One region of the Roseburia sp. AM23-20 genome, then DNA from elsewhere that is predicted to be linked to it. Evidence: predicted binding sites of a transcription regulator. Region 1 holds the regulator's gene; the other holds the start of a gene.
What was found. Region 1 encodes Rex, which represses fermentation and respiration genes when NADH is low (regulators of the CRP and FNR family bind a similar motif). Its sites were predicted from a motif close to ATTGTTAANTANTTAACAAT; they were not measured.

Region 1 (11,137 bases):
CAGGCTGATCGCATTCTTATCTACATCCTCTGACGGCCACATGCCATACAATGTGATGCCGGCGCGGACCATATCCATATTTGCATCTGGAATATCGACAATCCCTGCACTGTTTGAACAGTGATGAATCGGAATACTTACGCCACGGTCTTCTAACATGCCGATCATTTTCTTGAAAAGACCGATCTGCTGGTAGGTAGGTTCCTTATCTTTTTCATCCGCTTTCGCAAAATGGGTAAAAATACCCTCCACTATAATATGCGGCAGTTTTGAAAGCTGTGCCATCTCATCTGCTGCGTCTTCTGTGACCTGATAACCGATCCGGCTCATTCCGGTATCGATCGCGAAATGGATCTTGCAGTCTCTTCCGATACTTGCTGCGGCAACGGAAAGTTTTTCTGCCATCTCTTTTGTAAATACGGTTGGACGGATACCTGCTTTAATCATATCCACATACTGGTCCGGGAATACATATCCTAAGATCAGGATCGGTTTCTGGATTCCGTGATTACGAAGGATAAGTCCTTCCTCAACCGTGGCAACTGCATAACCATAAAGATAATCCAGTTTTTCAATCGTCTCTGCAATCTCTACGGCACCATGTCCGTAGCCATCTGCCTTAATGACAGCCATAATTTTTGTGTCTTTTGCAATGTTTCCGCGCATCGCATCCATGTTGTGTAGAATTGCATCCAGATCGATTTCCGCATGCACTCTGCTGTATCTGTTCATGTTGATCCTCCATCTATTTTGTTTACCGTTTTTTATTCAACGAATTTTTGTTCATTATCGATCGGCTTTGTAGTATAAATATTCAGAACTTTTTTAATACCACAGATCAGATCTGAGGCTGTAAGCCCCTGTAACCCCGTTGTGCGTATCATAAGATCACCGGACAGGCCATGAAGATATACCCCAAGAGGAGCCGCCTGGTAAGGTGTTATTTTCTGTGCCATAAGTGTACCGATCACACCGCTTAACACATCTCCGCTTCCTGCTGTTGCCATTCCGGAATTGCCGGAAAGATTCAGGTATTTTTTACCATCCGGCAGTGCAGTTACGGTATGTTCGTCTTTTAAGACACATACAACGTGATATTCTTTTGCATAATCCGCAGCAGTCTGAAGCAAATGATGCTGGATCTCATTGACTGTTTTTCCGGTAAGCCGGCTCATCTCTCCGGGATGAGGTGTGATCACTGCCGGGATTTTAAAATTTTTCCAGATATCTGCCTCTGGTAAGTCATTCTGCTCTGCTATCAGATTTAACGCATCCGCATCAAAAAGAATTGCTTTCTTTTCCTGTGACGTTCCATATTCTAACACAAAATTTAATATCTGTGCAGCAGTTTTTTCTTTCCCAAGCCCGGGACCTGCCACAATGGCATCTGCCCAATCAAAAGCCTCCTGTAATACAGCCTTCCCCGGAGCAGCATTTTTATCATAAGTAGTAAGAACCGCCTCTGGAACACAGCTCTGTAAAATAATCCTGTTTTCTTCCGGCGTCAGCACACGCACCAGACCGCATCCTGTGGCGTAAGCAGCTTTTGCAGATAAAACTGCCGCCCCTGCCATATTGACACTTCCTGCGATCAGCAAAAGTTTTCCATAGCTTCCTTTATTAGAATGACTTTTTCTCTCCGGGAGCAGCAATAAATCTTTCGTTTCCAATGCCATTACTGACGGTGTCTCTCCCAGCCAGCTTTCTTTCGTGATACCGATATCACATACGATCACTCTGCCGGCATATTCATTTCCCGGCCAGAGAATACTGCCTAATTTCGCAAATGCGAATGTGATCGTGATATCTGCACGAAATGCCATACCAAGGACAGCACCTGTACCTGCAGAAATTCCGGATGCAATATCCACTGCCACTTTTTCTCCCGGAAGTGTATTCATACAACATAATATATCTGCATAAGTACCAGTCACGTCTCTCGACAACCCTACACCAAATAGTGCATCTATGACAGTTGTTGGTCTGATCTGTTCCGGTAAATCCGTATAGACAGGAACACCATATGCATTTAAAATATCCTGCTGGATTCTGTTTTGCTCCGAGCAATGATCTTTATTTCCAGCAAAAACAACTGTAACAGTATGTCCCTCCAGAAATAAAAGGCGGGCGATCGCAAGACCATCTCCACCATTATTTCCGCTGCCGCATACGATAAGAACTTCTGAGAGATCGACTTTTTGCTTATGGAGTTCATTTACAAATGTTATTGCTGCACGCTCCATCAGAAGAAGTCCCGGAACCTTAAAATGTGAAACGGTATTTGCGTCATATTTTTGCATTTCCCTGCTGTTTACAAGATACTTCATGATAATAAGCCCCCTGTTATAAGCAAAAAACGCCGCACAAAGATCTGTGCGGCAGCTAATTGCTTCCTGAATTTATGGCACCCTTTTCAGTTACCGTTTTTTTCTGCTTTTTTGTTTCTGACAATGTTGTAAGATAACTGCATCAAACTGTCGGAAAGATGTACATTCTCTACAACAACATTTTTATCAATGAGCTCCAGGTCTACATGCGCAAAATTCCAGATTGCGCGGATTCCAAGTCCGACTAGTCTGTTTGCAATGGCATCAGCCTTTTCCTTTGGCATAGTAAGCGCCGCAATATCCACCTGATTTTCTGCACAGAAACTCTCTAATTCATCCAGCATGCGGATTTTGATTCCACGCACGGTCACACCGTCCAATGCAGGATTTACATCAAACAGTCCTATGATCACAAAACCAAGTTTTTCAAATTTCACATAGTTTGTAAGTGCCTGTCCAAGATTACCTGCACCCACCACAATAATATTGTGTCTTTCATTTAAACCTAATATCTTACCGATTTCCTCATATAAAAACTTTACATTATAACCATAACCCTGCTGGCCAAAACCACCAAAATTATTCAGATCCTGTCTGATCTGGGATGCAGTCACATTCATTCGTTTACTCAGATCATTGGATGATATACGTTCTACACCGGCATCTAAGAGTTCTCCGAGGTAGCGGTAATAACGCGGCATTCTCCGGATAACTGCCTGTGATATTTCTTTTTCCTGCACAAAAGGTTCCACCTTTCTTACGTTCTCTTGTTTATTATAGTGATTTCCCCTGTGTCTGTCAATGTGTGAAAAATTTAACTATCTTTTTTTCAATAAGATGTTTTCTGTTTTATCAGGAAATATCATCAATCAGTTTCATCTAACTGCATTGACAGCTCTTCCCAGGTTTCATAGCAAGTTTCCAGTCGTTCCCTGCACTCCTGCTGTCTTGCTGCAAGCTCATTTAATTTTGCGGAATTAACTGCGTTTTCCGGCTTTGCACATTCTTCATCGATCATGCTTATTTCACTTTCAAGTGCGGCAATCTCTTCCTCGGCTTTTTTTAAACTGTTTTCAATTTTACGAATCCTTGCCTGCTCTGCTTTTTGTGCCTGCCAGTCGAGCTTATTAACGGCATCATCCTGTTTCTTAGGCTGCACATCTGAAGTTTCTGGCTGTTTCACATACAACTGCGTCATAATATCATGTTTTTCCAGATAATAATCATAGTTTCCGATATAATTTACAATTGTTTCACCTGTCAGCTCCAGGATTCTTGTTGCTGTCTGATTGATAAAATAGCGGTCATGTGAAACAAAAAATACCGTTCCTGTATACTGGTTTAATGCAGATTCCAAAATTTCCTTGGATGTAATGTCCAGATGGTTTGTCGGCTCATCTAAAATAAGAAAATTAGCATCTGAAAGCATCAGTTTTGCCAGGGAGACACGGCCTCTTTCACCACCGCTTAAATCTGAGATCCGCTTAAACACATCATCATTTGTAAATAAAAAGGCTGCCAGTACATTGCGGATCTTTGTGTTATTCAGCTCTGGATAAGCATCTGAGATCTCTTCAAATATGGTTTTATCCATATGTAAAAGCTGATGTTCCTGATCGTAATATCCAATGTGAACATTCGAACCAAGTGTTACCGTACCACCATCTGCCTGTATCAGATTATTGATGATCTTTAAGATGGTCGTTTTCCCGGTTCCGTTATTGCCGATCAGTGCTACCCGCTCCCCACGTTTAATCTCGAATGAGATATCCGAAAACAATGTAACCGGCGGATATGATTTTGCAAGACCTGACACCGTAAGGACATCATTTCCGCTGACCACATTTGGCTCTAACACGATCTTAATGTCTGTATTGTCCTCAACCGGTTTTTCAATACGTTCTATCTTGTCTAACATCTTTTCGCGGCTCTCCGCACGCTTGATGGATTTTTCACGGTTAAACGATTTTAACTTTGTGATAACTTCTTCCTGATGTCTGATCTCACGCTGCTGATTATAATATTGTTTTAACAGATCTTCACGGACTTTTGCTTTCTTCTTCGCAAAATCCGAGTAATTTCCCTGATATACATACGCTTTATGCTGGAAAATCTCTACAACTTTTGTGACAACGCGATCCAGAAAATAACGGTCATGTGCTACGATCACAACAGCCCCTTTGTAAGCCCGCAGAAAATTCTCAAGCCAGCGGATCGACTCCATATCCAGATGGTTTGTCGGCTCATCTAAAAGTAATACATCCGGCTTTGTGACTAAGAGTTTGCCAAGCGAAACCCTGGTTTTCTGTCCTCCGGACAATTCATTCATCTGTTTTGTTAAATCTTCGTCCGAAAAACCAAGTCCTTTTAAAATACCGGTTACTTCACTCCGGTATGCATATCCGCCCTGCAGTTCAAATTCGTGGCTCAGACGATGATAAACCTCCATCAGTTTTTCCAGTTCCCCACCGGTCTGCTGATTCATTTCTGACTCCATATTGCGGAGTTTCTGTTCCATTTCAAGGATGTCAGCTCTTGCATTAAGAACTTCGTCATAAATGGTTCTGTGCCCCGATACATCCTGATACTGTGCCAGATAACCGATTGTTTTATCTTTTGCAAGGATCACTTCACCGGTATCGGACGTTTCTTCGCCCATAATAATTTTAAGCAGCGTAGACTTGCCGGCACCATTGATGCCGACAATCGCTGCTTTTTCGTTTGCTTCAATATGAAAACTTACATCTTTTAAGATCTCATCTGTTCCAAAAGACTTTGAGATACTCTGACATGACAAAATCATTTTAAACTTTCCTCTAATGTTGTTCTGATTGCCTTGATGAAATTTTCGCTGTTTAATACAACCGGATTCGGATTTGTAGTAATCAGCGCAAGGTCTTTTGTCATTTTACCATCTTCAATGGTCTTTATACAAGCCTTTTCAAGTTTTTCTGCAAAATCAGATAATGCCTGGTTAGAATCAAGTTCTCCACGTTTCTTAAGTGCACCTGTCCATGCAAAAATAGTTGCAACAGAGTTTGTGGATGTCTCCTCACCTTTTAAGTGTTTGTAATAATGGCGCTGTACCGTTCCATGTGCAGCTTCATATTCATAATATCCATCCGGGGAAACTAATACAGAAGTCATCATGGCAAGTGAACCAAATGCACTTGAAACCATATCACTCATGACATCTCCATCATAATTTTTACATGCCCAGATATAACCACCCTCAGACTTCATTACACGTGCAACTGCATCATCGATCAATGTATAAAAATAGGTAATACCTGCTTTTTCAAATTTTTCTTTGTACTCTGCATCAAAGATTTCCTGGAAAATGTCTTTAAAGGTATGATCGTATTTTTTTGAAATCGTATCCTTTGTTGCAAACCACAGATCCTGTTTTGTATCCAGTGCATAATTAAAACAGCTTTTTGCGAAACTTTCAATGGAATTGCAAAGGTTATGCTGTCCCTGAACAACGCCTGCTCCGGTAAAGTTGTGGATCAGTTCTCTCGTCTCTGTACCATCTTCCGCTGTATATACCAGCTCACATTTGCCTGCTCCAGGAATCTTCATCTCAGTTGCTTTATATACATCGCCATATGCATGACGCGCGATCGTGATCGGTTTTTTCCAGTTCTTTACACATGGCTCGATCCCTTTTACAACGATCGGTGCACGGAATACCGTTCCATCTAACATGGCGCGGATCGTACCATTCGGGCTTTTCCACATTTCTTTTAAATTATATTCAGTCATGCGGGCTGCATTTGGTGTGATCGTTGCACATTTTACAGCAACACCGTATTTCTTTGTTGCATTGGCAGAGTCAACGGTAACCTGATCATTTGTCTCATTACGATGCTCTAATCCAAGATCATAATACTCTGTTTTTAAATCAATAAACGGCAGAAGTAATTCATCTTTGATCATTTTCCAGAGGATTCTTGTCATCTCATCTCCGTCCATCTCTACCAGTGGTGTTGTCATTTTGATTTTTTCCATTATGTTCTCCTTTTCTATTGAAATAAATTGTCCCATCCGTAATTGTCCATATTGTGAATGGTGTTCATCATATGCTCATTTGCAAGTTTTTCTGCCAGATTGGCATCATGTTTTTTTAATGCTTCCACAATCTGTCTGTGTTCCTGATTCGATTGCACAGAACGTTTTGGATCTGCAAGTGTGATTTTACGTACACGCTGCACGTAATGATGAAAATCAAGCAGCACATGTTTCAGCTCTTTACTGTCAGAAGCGTTATATAAAATCTCATGGAAACGGTTATCTAATTCCACGACTTGTTCTGAATTTCCTTTTGCTGCATGGAAATCAGACAGATATATATTTTCATCCAGTTCATCTAACTGCTCTTTTGTGATATTGTCCGCAGCCCACTTTGCACACAGTCCCTCCAAACGTGACCGTATCTCGTAAATATCCTGAATATCTTTCTTGGAAATACCTACAACATAAGCACCCTTATTCGGAATGATGGTGACTAATCCTTCCAGTTCAAGCTGGCGGAGCGCCTCACGCACCGGAGTACGGCTGACGCCTAACTCTTCGCCGATATTTTTTTCCTTCAGTTCTTCGTCTGTCGCATATTTTCCGGATAAAATATTCTCACGGATCGTATGGAACACACGGGAACTTAAGGAATAATTATCCTCTCCCATATATGACACCTCATGCTCCTATTGTTACATTTAATTCCTTACAGCATTTTTCAATTTCTTCTACTAATTCCTTATCCGTCAGTACCGTAACACGTCCATCCTCATACTGCTTGTCTACCCAGACTTTTACTTTTTTTACAAGTTCTGAGTTCTTATCGACACTCTTATCTTTCGGAAGATGATAATATGAGTTGATCCAGAGAGCAATTCCTGCAAGACCGGATGTGTTGGAAACAGATACTAATGGCGGTCTGTTTAAGAATTTTCCGGTATCAAAAATATTATAGATCTCCTCATTTTTCAGAAGTCCGTCCGCATGGATTCCAGCTCTTGTAACGTTAAAATTACTGCCGACAAACGGTGTACGGCTCGGCTGCACATATCCAAGCTCTTTTTCAAAATATTCCGCCAGCTCTGTGATCACTGTGGTATCCATACCATCGAGTGTTCCCTTTAACTGTGCATATTCAAAAACCATAGCCTCAAGCGGTGTGTTACCGGTACGCTCTCCGATACCGAACAGGGAGCAGTTGACACCACTGGCTCCATAAAGCCATGCCGTCGTAGAGTTATTAACTGCTTTATAGAAATCATTATGACCATGCCATTCGATCAGTTCAGAAGGTACACCTGCATGTGTGGTCAGACCATAAATGATACCCGGTACACTTCGCGGAATCACAGCACCAGGGAAATTCACTCCATATCCCATAGTATCGCAGGCACGGATCTTGATTGGAATCTTATATTCATCCATCAGCTTCATAAGCTCCACACAGAACGGAATTACAAAACCGTAAATATCAGATCTTGTGATATCCTCCAAATGACAGCGTGGACTGATACCTGTCTCCAAACACTCACGGATGACACTCAGGTAAAGATTCATGACCTCTCTTCTTGTCATTTTCATTTTATAGAAAATATGATAATCCGAGCAGCTTACCAGAATACCTGTCTCACGCAGACCGATATCTTTTACTAACTGGAAGTCTTGTTTGCTTGCCCGAATCCAGCTTGTAACTTCCGGAAATTTATAACCGCGCTCTAAACATTTATAGACGGCATCTCTGTCTTTTTTGCTATATAAAAAGAATTCACTCTGTCGTATCAGACCCTTCGGTCCACCCAGGCGATGCAGATAATCATAGATCGTCACGATCTGTTCTGTTGTATAAGGTGCCCTTGACTGCTGTCCATCACGAAATGTCGTATCTGTGATCCAGATATTTTCAGGCATATTATGTGGTACAATTCGGTCATTGAATGCGATCTTTGGGATCTCATCATACGGGAACAGATTATGGAATACATTTGGTTCTTTCACATCTGCTAACTGATAAAAATGCTCTTCAAGCTGCAGCAGATTCGTTTTCTTATTCATTACAACTTCTCTCATAACGTAAATCCTTCTTTCTGCCATGGCACTTGTGCCATTGACACCTATGCCATGAATGCATATTTTTACTTTTAGAGTGAATATTTTTTCATGCATAATTGTATACAATTATACTTTTTCTATATTCTATACATTTCTTCTCTTATTTGTCAAGGCATAAAATTTTATATTTTCTATAACTTGCAGTTATAAATATGTTAAAATATGCATCCTGTGTATTCCTTTAAACCTAACAGAAAATTTTTTCAGATTTGTAACACTTATCTGGCTTTCACATAAGATACAGTGTAAGAAAAATTTCTGGAGGTTTTATATGAGTGATTTAGCTGCAACAAACTGTGGTGGTGGATGTTCCTGTAACGAGGGAGGATGCAATTCCATTCTCTGGATCATCATCTTATTATGCTGCTGTGGCGGTAACGGCGGATTCTGTGGTGGAAATAATGGCTGTGGAGGCAGTAATGACTGTCTGTGGATCATCCTGCTTCTCTTCTGCTGCGGCGGATGTGGTGGAAATGGCGGAGGATGCTTCTGCTAGTCTGAGCATTCATTCCATACAGGCGGCCGGTATTGCCGGTCGCCCTGTATCATTCTATTGTTTATACCAAAAACGTCTCTGCCCGTTACAGGCGAGACGTTTTTTGCCCTCCGGGCAGGATTCTTTCCTGATTCATAGATCATCGATATTATGAGTATTTTTCTTTCTGATTTTTATCTGTATATTCCTGATCTTTTTCCCATTTCTGCTGTTGTATCATCTTCTCATAAATTCCACATTCTTTCGGGACTTTCTTTCTCCTGGCACACTCCTCATCTATTTCATAAACACTATTTCCATCAATAATCAGCATATTTTTATTCCTCCCTGTTTATTTTATGCCGGACTGCCTGACATCGTCACTAAACCCATCCTAAAATCTGCATAATAGCTGACATAATCTATTTTTCTGATTCATAAACTGAAAGAAAAAGGCATTCGAGTGAAAAAAACTTTTTTCACACACAAGAATGGAGATTTTTATGGAACAAAATTCATTCACGCCATTTGATAATATGACACAGACCCGAGAACTGCAGATGTTAAAAACAGCAATTCCTTATATGAAAGGCGACCAGAAAAAACAATTTGCCATTCTGATCAAATATATGGAATTACAGAATACCATCCAGGTATTTAATCAAGAAGATAAAGTCATGTCTATGTGCTCTGTCAGCGAAGAAGAAAATTCCACGCTTGCTATGCTGAACGATCTCCGGAAATTCTGTACGGATAAGGAACTCGAAACACTTGATATGCTTACGAATATGATTTCCATGATGGAAACATATGAGACGATTTTTGCATAAAATATCTTAAATCTTTTGAAAGGGAAAAATATGGAAAATGATTTTTGGAATAATCCGGGGTTGAAAAATATGTCACCCGAAAAACTGCAGTTTTTAATGAACTTTGCTTCAAAAGAAAAGCCAACAAATATTAAAGATATGATGCCATTTCTCCTTGGCACCATGAATGCGGCAAAGACAAACAATATCCAGTTTACTGATCCGGAAACAGAAATGTTAATTGCCCTGTTAAAACAAAACATGTCGAAAGAAGAGGCGGATAAGGCGGATAAGATCATCCGTCTTATGAAAGAACGGAAACAAAGCTGACAAAAGGGATGGAAACACTCCATCCCTTTTCTATCTGCTTGCTGTTTGATTTAGTTTTACCAGATTGAAGCAACACTCACTTCTAACAACTTGTCAATCGGTGCCGGACTTTTTCCCATACCGTCTGTACCCTCAAAATATTTTGCACTCGCAGATTCAAATAAAACAAATACCGTATCATCCGCAATCGCAACTTCCTCTGAGCAAGGCGGCATCTCAACTTTTACCTTTGGATCATTTGGCTTTTTATCCAGTGCAAGGAGAGACGCATAAACTTTCAAATAAGAAGAATTGTTTCTTCCATAAGAGGTACTTAAATAAATAGAGCCATTATCATCAAAAGCCACGCCCTGCACCTTGCTTGGAAGATTATAACTGCTGACTGCTGTCAGTTTATCCGCTTCTTTATCGTAACTGTAAGAATACATTTCGGAATCAAAAAATCTGGTATGTGTAGCAACCCAGAGTCTTCCGCCGTAGCAGGTAATGCAGGATGGTGTATTTTTCAGACGATATTCATCTGACAAAGCGGATGCATCAATACAATACCCCGGTACATCATTTGCAATTGTTGTGATATATTCATAGGAAATGCGTTCTAATGTATTGGAATTAGAATGGCAGATCCAGACATTTTCACCATCAAAAGCAATACCTCCAAGATGACTTTCTTTCTTCATGCCAAGTGTCACAAGATATTCACCACTCTCACGGTCAAATACCATTAACGAGCCTAAATTTTTACGATCTTCTGAATAGGCTGTGATAAGAATATAATCCGGTGTGAAGCAAAGTCCCTGCATACACTGGCTGGAACTGCTGATCAAATTGTCCTTATAATCTTTTTCTCTGGTAGAAGGCATTCCCGGAATCGAAAGAGAATCCAAAAAAGTATAAGAACATTCCTTTAACTCTTTCTGACTGCTATCACGGATCGTGCCAGTCTGGTAAGAATACATTTCTACATTATAATGATTATCGATGTTTTTTGTCCATTTTGCAAAAAGCACCATATTAGCAGGGCTGTCCTCATCGATTGTTGTAACTTTTCTGGAATAATTGCAATCTGC
Region 2 (11,137 bases), on a different contig from region 1:
TATTCAATCATCTGGAAGTATCTAAGAGCTTCTATAATTGCTTCACGTTTTTCAGGTGTTACCTGTGGCACTCTTGCCTTTCCTTCACCTGTATTATAATTTTCTCTTTCTATAATTCCAAATTCACGTTTCACTTGTGCTATATATAAATTTGTTACATGCAGGTCATATTTATTTTGCACATATTCCTGTATTTCTTTATATGTTGCCTTGCTTTCTGCACTTGTTATGTCTAATTCCGACATATCCAATCTTACCTTAATTTCGGCATCTGGAGTTTTTCGGGACAATAAAATTACAGTTTCCACATGTTTTGTCCAAGGAAAAAGGTCCACCGGCTGACACTCCTTTGCCTGATACCCATGTTTTGTCAGATACTTTAAATCCCTTGCAAGTGTCTCCGGATTACAGGAAATATACACCACGCGTTTCGGTGCAAGACGGACAACCGAAGATAAAAATGCCTCATCACTGCCTGCTCTTGGCGGATCCATGAATACGACATCCACATTGCCATCCGGCGTTGCTCTTTTTCCTGATTTTCCAGAAGCCGGTGTCGGATTTTTTTTCTGATCGTCACGGTATTCTGCCATTTCTACCATAAACTGTCCTGCATCGGCATTGTAGAACTGGGCATTTTTGATATCATTGCGTTTTGCATTGGTCACGGCATCTTTCACTGCATCACGGTTTAATTCTACACTGATGACTTCTTTGGCTTTTGACGCTGCGATAAGACCAATCGTTCCAATACCGCAGTAAGCATCCACGATCCGCTCTTTTCCTGTCAGTCCGGCATATTCGATTGCTTTGGTATAAAGTATCTCTGTCTGCACCGGATTGACCTGATAAAAAGATTTCGGGGAAATACGGAATGTACATCCACAAAGTGTGTCCTCAATGTAGCCTTTACCATAGATTACCGTCTCTTTTTCTCCTAAAACCATGCTTGTTTTTTTGTCATTGACATTAAGGACAACGGTTGTGATCTCCGGATGGAGCTTGCGCAATGCTTTGACAAAATTATTTTTTGACGGCAGGATTGGCGAACCGAGTACTAATACCACCATGACTTCCCCACTATGAAAACCACGGCGAACCAATACATGACGAAGCAGACCATATCCGGTATCCTCATCATATGTTTTGATCTTAAAAGAACGTAAAAGTCCTCTGATATCACGGATGATCGCGTCCGCTGTTTCATCTTCAATGCGGCAGGAATCAATGTTTACCACATCATGCGTTCCTGCTTTGTATACACCGGAGATAACTGTCCCACCTTTTGCTATGTCAAATACCGCATGCACTTTGTTGCGGTAATGATACGGATTTTCCATTCCGATGATCGGCAGTACTCTGCAAAATCCACCGACATTTTTTCTGACATATTCCTGTTTTTCTTTGAGCTGTTTTTCATAGGAAAGTCCCTGATAATCGCAACCACCGCATTTTTTTGCATACTGGCACATGTCTGCGTTCTGCTTCTTCGTGATCATTTTTTCCGACGTGTTTTTTCCTGATACTTTTTTCTCTTTTACCGATTTTCCATGATCCGTTTTTTCTTTAAATGCTTTAGTCACTGCATACTTCTTTTCCATTTTTCCGATGGTTCGCTTTTCTGCTTCCTGCTTCACTGTTTTATCAACCGCATATTTTTTCTTGCCCATTTTTCCGGCGGTTCGTTTTTCTGCCTCCTGCTTCATTGTTTTATCAACTGCATACTTTTTCTTGCCTGCAGCTTTATTTTTCGCTATGTCTTTATTTTTAACTTTACTTTTGTTCCTCATTGCACTTTTATTTTTCATTGCATTTTTATCTGCCATTTCAATCCTCCATTCTTTTCAATAAAAACAACACTTTCATTGACACCTCATGTTTACGCACAAGCACAAATCCTGCGCACAATCCTCAATCTCTCATCGTGCTCTGTTCCCCGCTCTGCACCAAGACACAGTATTCCTGCTTTTCACTTGTCCCTCAAACCTTTCCGCCTCACAACTCTTCCACACACTGACTCGGAATGTTCAGATAGGACTCTCCCCAGTTACACATGGCATTTAGGATCGGTGACAGGCTCTCTCCAAACTCCGTCAGGTTGTACTCTGTTTTGGGCGGGACAACCGGATAGACGGTTCTTTTGATAAGTCCGTCTTTTTCCAGTTCCCGAAGTTGCTGTGCGAGCATTTTATCGGTGGCTTTCGGTATCTTTTTATGAAGTTCACTGTAGCGGAGCGTTTTTCCCATCAGATGAAACAAAATGACCGACTTGTATTTGCCGCCGATCAGGGAGATCGTCGCCTCCACCGGACAGTTAAATTCCTTGTTCATAGATCTGTTTCTCCTTACTTACTTTTTCGGAAGTATATATCAAAAAAGTGCATACTTGCTTATATTCTGCATTTCCATATAATTATAGACATGAACGTTCAGAAACACAAGATAGAATCCGAAATAAACAGGATTATCCCAGCGAAACCGCATGAAATTCAATTATGTGCAAAAATCAGCTCAAGCATGGAGGATTAGCGTGAAAAATAAGATTTTTCACACACAAGATCCGTGCTTACACACAAACTCAAGATGCGCAAAAAACAGCTCAAGAATGGAGATTATCATGGAATTATTAGAGATTACAAAAAAGAGACATTCTGTACGAAAGTACACAGGAAAAGAAATTGAACAGGAAAAACTGGATAAAATCTTAGAGGCTGCCCACGTAGCACCGACCGCCGCGAACATGCAGCCGGTACGCCTTATAGTCGTAAAAAGCAAAGAAGGACTGGAAAAAGTCGGAAAAGCAGCAAATATTTATCAGGCACCGGCTGCCATTGTCGTCTGTGCCAATAAGACAAAAGCCTGGAAGCGTCCGTTTGACGGCAAGATCACAACCGACATCGATGCCTCGATCCTGACCGACCATATGATGCTTGAGGCAACCGAGCTTGGTCTTGGCAGTGTCTGGATTTGCTACTTTAACCCGGACATATTAAAAGAAGAACTGAACCTTCCGGAAAACTTAGAACCGGTCAATATCTTAGCACTCGGATACAGTGATGAACCGGATGCATCCGCAGAGCGTCATAAAGATATGCGCATTGGCATGGATGAGCTGGTTTCCTACCTTTAAAACAAATAGCATGCACCACAAACAAACCTGTGATTTTAAGTAATCACAAAATTGCCAGGATCATGCATCATCATCCGAATGTCAGATTTTAATCTGACTTCCGGGGTGGTACATTGCCCTGGCAATTTCTTTATCACTTTTCTATTCAGGTGCTTACCACTTTTCTTACCACTTTGAATCACGGTTTTGTGATATTTTGCGATACTTTACGAGGTTTTCTCTGTAAACGTCAAATATCTTCCATCCCTTATCAATCAAGCATTTCCACCACTTCCCAGTCCTTACTTTTCATGACGAACGCCTAGCGTTCGTCAACCACCTGAAAGATAAAAAACTTCAGATAATAACTCTCCGGCACATTTGCGGAATTTGCCCAGAGAATCGGATGATCCGGCGCCTGCGTCCTAAACTCCACCTGGCGGAGTCTCTTATGGGCTGCCTTTGCTGCCTCTTTCACGGTCTTTGCCAAAAGCTCCTGCGTCATAAAGTGGGAACAGGAACAGGTGGCAAGATAACCGCCATCTTTTACCAGTTTTAAACCTTTCATGTTGATTTCACGATAACCTTTGATCGCATTTTTCGTTGCCTGGCGTGACTTGGTAAATGCCGGCGGATCTAAGATGACAACATCATACTGTTCACCGTCCTGTGCTAATTTCGGCAATTCATCAAGAACGTTTGCGCAGCGGAAATGAACGGTATCCTGTAAGCCGTTTCTGCGTGCATTTTCATTCGCCTGCCCCACTGCATACTCGGAAATATCAAGCCCTGTGACATCCGATGCTCCTGCAAGTCCTGCATTTAAGGCAAATGTGCCCATATGGGTAAAGCAGTCTAACACCTTTTTCCCTTTACATATGCGCTGCATGGCAAGTCGGTTGTATTTCTGATCTAAGAAAAATCCGGTTTTCTGTCCGTTTACGACATCAACCAGATAACGGACACCGTTTTCCGTAATCTCAACGTTAGTGTCAAATTCCTCGCCGATAAATCCTTTTACCTTTGGAAGTCCCTCTTTGGTGCGCTCATTGGCATCGCTTCTCTCATAAACGCCACGCACTTTGATGCCGTCTTTTCCAAGTTCTTCCTTTAATAAGGAAACGATCGTCTCCTTAAACTGCTCCATGCCAAGTGCTAAGCACTCTACCACAAGTACGTCCTCATATTTATCAATGACAAGTCCCGGCAGGAAATCTGCTTCCCCGAAGATTACACGGCAGGATGATGTATCGACCGTTGTTTTGCGGTACTCCCATGCATTTTTCACGCGCATCTGTAAAAAAGCGCGGTCGATCTCCTGATCCACATGTCTTGTCAGCATACGGATGCGGATTTTTGAATTGGTATTGATAAATCCTTTGCCCATCGGATAGCCGTCAAAATCATGCACAACTACGGTCTCTCCGTTTTCAAAACTTCCCATGACCGTATCGATCTCGTTATCAAAAATCCATGCACCGCCTGCCTTGATCGTTCTTCCTTCACCCTTTTTTAATGTCACAACTGCACTCATTTTCCATCCACCTTTCTCACGCTTCTTCTTTTCCATAATTTACAATATAAATCCCCACGCAGACCAGCACCAATGCCACCAGGCACAGCAAAGCAGTGCACCGATCCACACCACAATGGTTTTCTGCATCCATTGTTCATTTGTTTTCCTCATTTCCTGATTTTTGCATTTACCCATTGTAGCACATTCCATGCTGCCTATAAAATATTTTTTAAACAAAAACTGTTTCTTGTAACTGCCTGCCATGTCCGATATAATAAATACTATAAAAAAGCAGACTATATTTTTTCATACGACATATACAGCACTACATATATCTGTTGTGAATCATTATAAAAAACATACACAAACAGGGGGACTTTCCATGGCTACGATAAGTTTATGCATGATCGTAAAAAATGAAGAAGCGGTTCTTGCCCGCTGCCTCGATTCAATTGCAGATCTTATGGATGAGATCATCATCGTAGATACCGGTTCTACGGATCACACAAAGGAGATCGCTGCAAAATACACCAGTCAGATCTATGATTTTAAATGGACAAGCGATTTTTCCGCGGCGAGAAATTTTTCTTTTTCCAAGGCAAACATGGATTACATTTATACCGCCGATGCAGACGAGGTTTTAGATGAATTTAACCATGAGCGTTTTCTGCGTCTCAAAAATGCACTGCTGCCGGAAATCGAGATCGTTCAGATGAAATATGTGACGGACGCTGATTTTGACACCGTTTTAAATGCAAAAAAAGAATACCGTCCGAAGCTGTTCAAACGTCTGCGCACCTTTACCTGGGTCGATCCGGTGCACGAGACAGTCCGCCTGACTCCTGTAATCTTCGACAGCGACGTTGAGATTTTACATAAACCGCAGAATTTTCACAGCAAACGTGACTTTTCCATCTTTATCAAAAACTTCCAGAGCGGCCACGAACTCTCTCCGAAGATCCGCACGATGTATGCCAAAGAGCTGTTAAAGACCGGTGACACAAAAGACTTTCAGGATGCAAAACCGATTTTCCAGTATATCTTAGAACATGACCTCTCCGATGATGGCATGAAAGAAGCCTCCTGCGTACTCGCGCATGTGTACCGCTTAGAGGACAACAAAAATGAATTTTTCAAGCTGACGATGAAGGATATGCTGACCACTCCATGTTCCGAGATCTGCTATGAACTTGGCACCTATTTTCTCGCACAAAAGGACTTAAATGAGGCTGTCATCTGGTTCTACAATGCTGCCTATGAAACGGAAAGCATCTTAGATGTCCACACCAGCGGCGATCTCCCTCTGTACGGATTGGTCGAATGTTATGAGCTGCTTCTTGCCGAGGCAAAATCGAATATTCCTTCCGATACCATGCTGGTTTCAAGCTATGAGGAAGCGTTGGATAAATACCGCCGTGAGTCGCAGAGCTGGACGATGCCGGTGGAGAATTAATTGAGTTACTGTTCACTCGCAAGCTTGACACTTGTTGTCAAGCTGTGCGTCAAAGACTATATCATGCCAGATTAATTAACTTGTCAAACCCTCCATAAAGTGTTAGGATAAGACTATGGTAATTTTTTAACAATCTTTTTATATCATGATTTTTTACAATTATGAGGAGGTATTTGTGATGGATTATTCACAGGAATACAAACAGAAACTTGTATCTGCCGATGAGGCGGTAAAATTGATCAAATCCGGGGACTGGGTTGACTTCGGATGGTGTACAAACACCGTAGATGCCCTTGATCAGGCATTGGCAAAACGTACCGATGAGTTGACAAACGTAAACCTGCGCGGTGGTATCCTTTTAAAACCGTTAGCTACTTTCGCACGTGAGGATGCCGGTGAGCACTTTACATGGAACTCCTGGCATATGTCCGGTATCGAGCGTAAAATGATCAGCCGCGGATGCGCTTTCTATTCACCGATCCGTTACTCCGAACTGCCGCGTTACTACCGTGAGCTTGATTGCCCGGATGATGTAGCAATGTTTCAGGTAGCTCCGATGGATTCCCATGGATATTTCAATTTCGGACCAAGTGCCTCCCATCTCGGTGCAATGTGTGAGAGAGCAAAACACATCATCGTAGAGGTAAATGAAAATATGCCGCGCTGCCTTGGCGGAACAGAATGCGGAATTCACATTTCCGATGTAACATATATCGTAGAGGGTTCTAATCCTCCGATCGGCGAGCTTGGTGCCGGCGGTCCTGCAACAGATATCGACAAAACGGTTGCAAAACTGATCGTAGACGAGATTCCGAACGGTGCATGTTTGCAGCTTGGTATCGGCGGTATGCCAAACGCTGTCGGTTCCCTGATCGCGGAGTCCGACTTAAAAGATCTTGGTGTCCACACAGAGATGTATGTAGATGCATTCGTTGACATCGCAAAAGCCGGAAAGATCACCGGTGCAAAGAAAAATATTGACCGCTACCGTCAGACCTACGCTTTCGGTGCAGGTACCAGGAAAATGTACGATTACTTAGACGACAACCCAGAGTTAATGAGCGCTCCGGTTGACTACACCAACGATATCCGTTCCATCTCTGCACTCGATAACTTTATTTCCATCAACAACGCCGTTGATATCGACCTCTTCGGTCAGGTCAATGCAGAGTCAGCAGGTATCAAGCAGATCAGTGGTGCCGGCGGACAGTTAGACTTCGTATTAGGTGCTTACCTATCAAAAGGCGGCAAGAGCTTTATCTGCCTGTCCTCGACCTTTAAGACCAAAGACGGACAGGTACAGTCAAGAATCCGCCCGACATTGGCAAACGGTTCCATCGTAACTGATACCCGTGCTAACACACATTATGTTGTAACGGAATATGGTAAAGTAAATGTCAAAGGACTTTCCGCATGGCAGAAAGCAGAAGCCTTAATCTCCATCGCTCATCCGGATTTCCGTGACGAGCTGATCAAAGAGGCTGAGAAAATGCACATCTGGAGACGCAGCAACAAATAACCTGCACATCCATTTTACATCAAACAAAGGCAGAACCGCTTCATCCCCGGTTCTGCCTTTTTTATACATTCTATTCTGTCTTTCTCCGACCTTTTCTTAAGTCGTGATACTTTCTTTGTTTCGCCTTGTTATTTTACACCGTCACCCTCTGTTTTCTTAGAAGCTTCCATGCCAGTACTGCCATGATGGCTGCCACGACCACACCCAAAAGGAACAGATACTGCGCAATATTTCCGAATCCGATCTGCATACCAATCTGATGCATTTTTGCTACTATCATTTCATTTTCACTCAGTTTTACCGGTACAAGCATGATAAACATCCAGACTGCCCAGATACCCCAGAGTGCTTTCATTCCAAACCGCAGAATCACAGCTCCTGCAAACAATTCCACGATCGTCATTCCGATGATAACCGCCAGAAGGTATTTCCACTGAAAGTACTGTGTGAGATCCAGTATGACATCACACTGCGGATAGATCACTCCCATGATGGCAAATTCTATCTTTCCAAATACAAATAACAGCAGTTCCAGTCCTGCAAGTTCTGCCATGTTAAATAACGCATAACTTCCCACATAGGCTTTTCTCGTTGCACCCATTGACAACGCCATGTTAAATTCCCCGATAAAAGAAAATATGATACCAAATAAATGTACAAACCCCAGCATGATCGCAGCGATCAGCACTCCAAGCGTGACACACTCATTCTCTTCCATGGTATTTGCGCGGATGACCATCATAACAATGATCCCCAACACATAACCGCCCAGCGCAACAGCAAGAAACTCCAGCACTTCTGCCCTTCTTGTCTTGCATTGTATCAAAAAATTGTCAATCATTTTCTCACTCTACCCCTTTCATATTGTTGTAGCTTTCTATACAAACACCTTGATTTATCCATTTCCTGTATGACACTGTCACACACGCACTTCATACTTCGATACCACACGAAGCTGCAGGATAAGACTGATTACATAAAGTACAATTGCCACTGCTGCACCGGCAAAAAGTGCTCCCGAAATAACCCTGCCTGACAGATTTCCGATCCATGTGGTAAGCGTATCGATCAAACCGCTTCCCATAACAAAACCAGCACCTATAGAAACTATGACTGCAACTGTTATTAAGATTCCAAATACCATTCCTTTTTTTCCATAACGCATCTGCAGTACGGTACAGATCTGACCAAATGCCACACAGAGAACAAATCCTTCCGCGATCAGTATGTTTTTAAAACCATCCACTCTTCCTGCTGACAGATACCCTGTGAGAAGAACAAACAGATATGCAGTAACCGCGTAGACTCCATATAAAAGCTGTGCTCCCCACGCTGCTTCCTTTCTGCCGGAACCAAAGGAAAGCACCATCGGGATATATGTTCCTCCATAACTGATCGGTCCGATATAGTTAAACAGAATACCGATCAGAATGGCAAAATAATTTGCACTCGTCCAGAATCCCCCATCCGAACTGTCACCAAAGCTAAAAAATATACCATACACTACGACAAAACCAATGAGGATTGCTGTCATCTGAATACCATATTTGCCCCAGAAAAGAAAATTCCTTTTTATGATTTTAGATTGTTCCATTTTTCATTCCTCCCGCCATTTCCCGGCACATTGATTTCTAAATCACTACACCGGATAAAACGATTACTAATCCGTTAATCCACACAGTGATACAAATAACTTCTCCAGACTTACCGGCTGGATCGTCACATCATATCCCTCTGGCAGCGTCTGACCTTCTTTTAAAAGGATCGTTACGCTCTTGCTGCGTCCCGTCTTTTCCTCGTGATGTTTTTCATAACCTTCCGTTGCCTGATCTACCACCTCTGCAAGTCCGCTCACATGATAACTTCTCTCTAACAGATCCTGTGTATTTTCTTTCAGCAAAAGTCTGCCATCTTTTATCATGATGACCTCCTCCATCAGGTCTGACGCTTCCTCAATGATATGCGTGGAGATCACAAAAGTACGTCCTGTCTCCGTGTATTCTTCCATCAGTTTGTGATAAAAATACTCGCGCATGACAACATCCAGTCCTGCTACCGGCTCATCCAAAAAGGTAAAATCCGCTTTGCTCGCAAGTGCCACAATGATCGTTACCATAGAAAGCATACCTTTTGACATTTTGTTGATGCGCTGTTTGGTATTCAGCTCAAATTTTTCGATCAGCTCATCCGCCATTTTCTGATCCCAGTTTGGATAGTAATAAGATGCATTTTTTAAGTATTCTTTTACTTTTAATGCACTGACACCGCTTCCATACAGGTTGGTCGATAATTCTCTGGAAAAGCAGATGTGATCTAACGCTTTTCTGTTCTCCCAGACGGTCTCACCATTCCAGGTTACACTTCCCTCTGTCGCCGGATTCTGCGCCGATAAGATCGATAACAGTGTTGTTTTTCCTGCACCGTTTCTCCCGATCAGACCGTAGATTTTTCCTTTTTCCAGTGTAAAATCTATATTTTTTAAAATCTCCTTTTTCCCATAATTCTTGCTGATATGATTACAAACGATTGTTTCCATTCTGCTCCTCCTTTTTTTACATTTGTCCACACACCTGTGTGACCAGTAATATTCCTTACTCTGCGGACTGTATCAGCTTGATCACTTCCTCTTTATCCAGTCCGATGCTTGCCGCTTCCTCTAATAATTTTTTGACATAATGATCGTAAAATTCATTTCGTCTGCGTTTTAAAATGTTTTCTTTTGCTCCCTCTGCTACAAACATGCCGATTCCCCTTTTCTTATATAAGATTCCTTCATCCACCAATATATTTACACCTTTTGCCGCTGTCGCCGGGTTGATCGCATATAGCTTCGCCAGTTCGTTCGTACTCGGCACGCGCTCTTCCTCCAGAAGAATATTCCTTAAAATATCTGTCTCGATCATTTCTGCGATCTGCAGATAGATGGATTTCTCCTGCGTTAAGATTTCATTCATGCATGGCTGCTCCTTTCTCGCAAATTTTTATTTCGTGATAATAGAATATTCCTGTATGTCTTATTCTATTATATGGTTGGTTTGTTATGTGGTTCATCACTTATGTAACTAACCATAGCACTATGATGTGATGTTGTCAACTGTTTTATTCAAAAAAAGTAACCACATAACTACCAGCCTGTACAAACAGGTAATCATGTGGTTACTTTTCCCTGAAACTTTATTCCATTCTTACAGTCTGCCCCCGGACATCCGCTCACGGATCTCCACTCCGGTCGGTGTTCCGGCAAGTCCACCTTTTCCTGTCTCCCGGATATCTTCGGACATGCTTCTTCCAATGCTTCGCATCGCATCGATCACTTCATCCGGCGGAATTTTACTGAATATGCCGGCTCTCGTCAGATCGGCAGAAGTCAGCGCATTGACTGCTCCCATCACATTTCGTTTGACACACGGCACTTCCACTAATCCGGCAACCGGATCACAGGCAAGTCCCAGCAGATTTTTTAATGCCAGTGCTGCCGCATTTGCGATCTCTTTTGCACTGCCTCCTAATAAGTGCATGACACCGCCAGCCGCCATCGCA

Region 2: DW650_RS17780 (butyryl-CoA:acetate CoA-transferase) is a predicted target of Rex. The motif match lies at 6,193-6,212, and genes of this name have one in related genera.

What each region holds. Positions count from the first base shown of each region.
Region 1 covers NZ_QRHS01000001.1:265,494-276,630, forward strand. The annotation lists gene alr (alanine racemase) at 1-732, opposite strand, end outside; gene DW650_RS01230 (NAD(P)H-hydrate dehydratase) at 765-2,327, opposite strand; gene DW650_RS01235 (redox-sensing transcriptional repressor Rex) at 2,414-3,067, opposite strand; gene abc-f (ribosomal protection-like ABC-F family protein) at 3,193-5,130, opposite strand; gene DW650_RS01245 (NADP-dependent isocitrate dehydrogenase) at 5,127-6,338, opposite strand; gene DW650_RS01250 (GntR family transcriptional regulator) at 6,353-7,012, opposite strand; gene DW650_RS01255 (isopropylmalate/homocitrate/citramalate synthase) at 7,023-8,411, opposite strand; gene DW650_RS01260 (chorion class high-cysteine HCB protein 13) at 8,725-8,949, shown strand; gene DW650_RS19650 (hypothetical protein) at 9,098-9,262, opposite strand; gene DW650_RS01265 (hypothetical protein) at 9,432-9,758, shown strand; gene DW650_RS01270 (hypothetical protein) at 9,789-10,067, shown strand; gene DW650_RS01275 (InlB B-repeat-containing protein) at 10,124-11,137, opposite strand, start outside.
Region 2 covers NZ_QRHS01000034.1:8,963-20,099, forward strand. The annotation lists gene rlmD (23S rRNA (uracil(1939)-C(5))-methyltransferase RlmD) at 1-1,826, opposite strand, end outside; gene DW650_RS17760 (winged helix-turn-helix transcriptional regulator) at 1,996-2,331, opposite strand; gene DW650_RS17765 (nitroreductase family protein) at 2,618-3,130, shown strand; gene DW650_RS17770 (class I SAM-dependent rRNA methyltransferase) at 3,432-4,643, opposite strand; gene DW650_RS17775 (glycosyltransferase family 2 protein) at 5,008-6,078, shown strand; gene DW650_RS17780 (butyryl-CoA:acetate CoA-transferase) at 6,257-7,597, shown strand; gene DW650_RS17785 (hypothetical protein) at 7,731-8,438, opposite strand; gene DW650_RS17790 (membrane-spanning protein) at 8,517-9,191, opposite strand; gene DW650_RS17795 (ABC transporter ATP-binding protein) at 9,258-10,133, opposite strand; gene DW650_RS17800 (GntR family transcriptional regulator) at 10,189-10,551, opposite strand; gene sdaAA (L-serine ammonia-lyase, iron-sulfur-dependent, subunit alpha) at 10,783-11,137, opposite strand, start outside.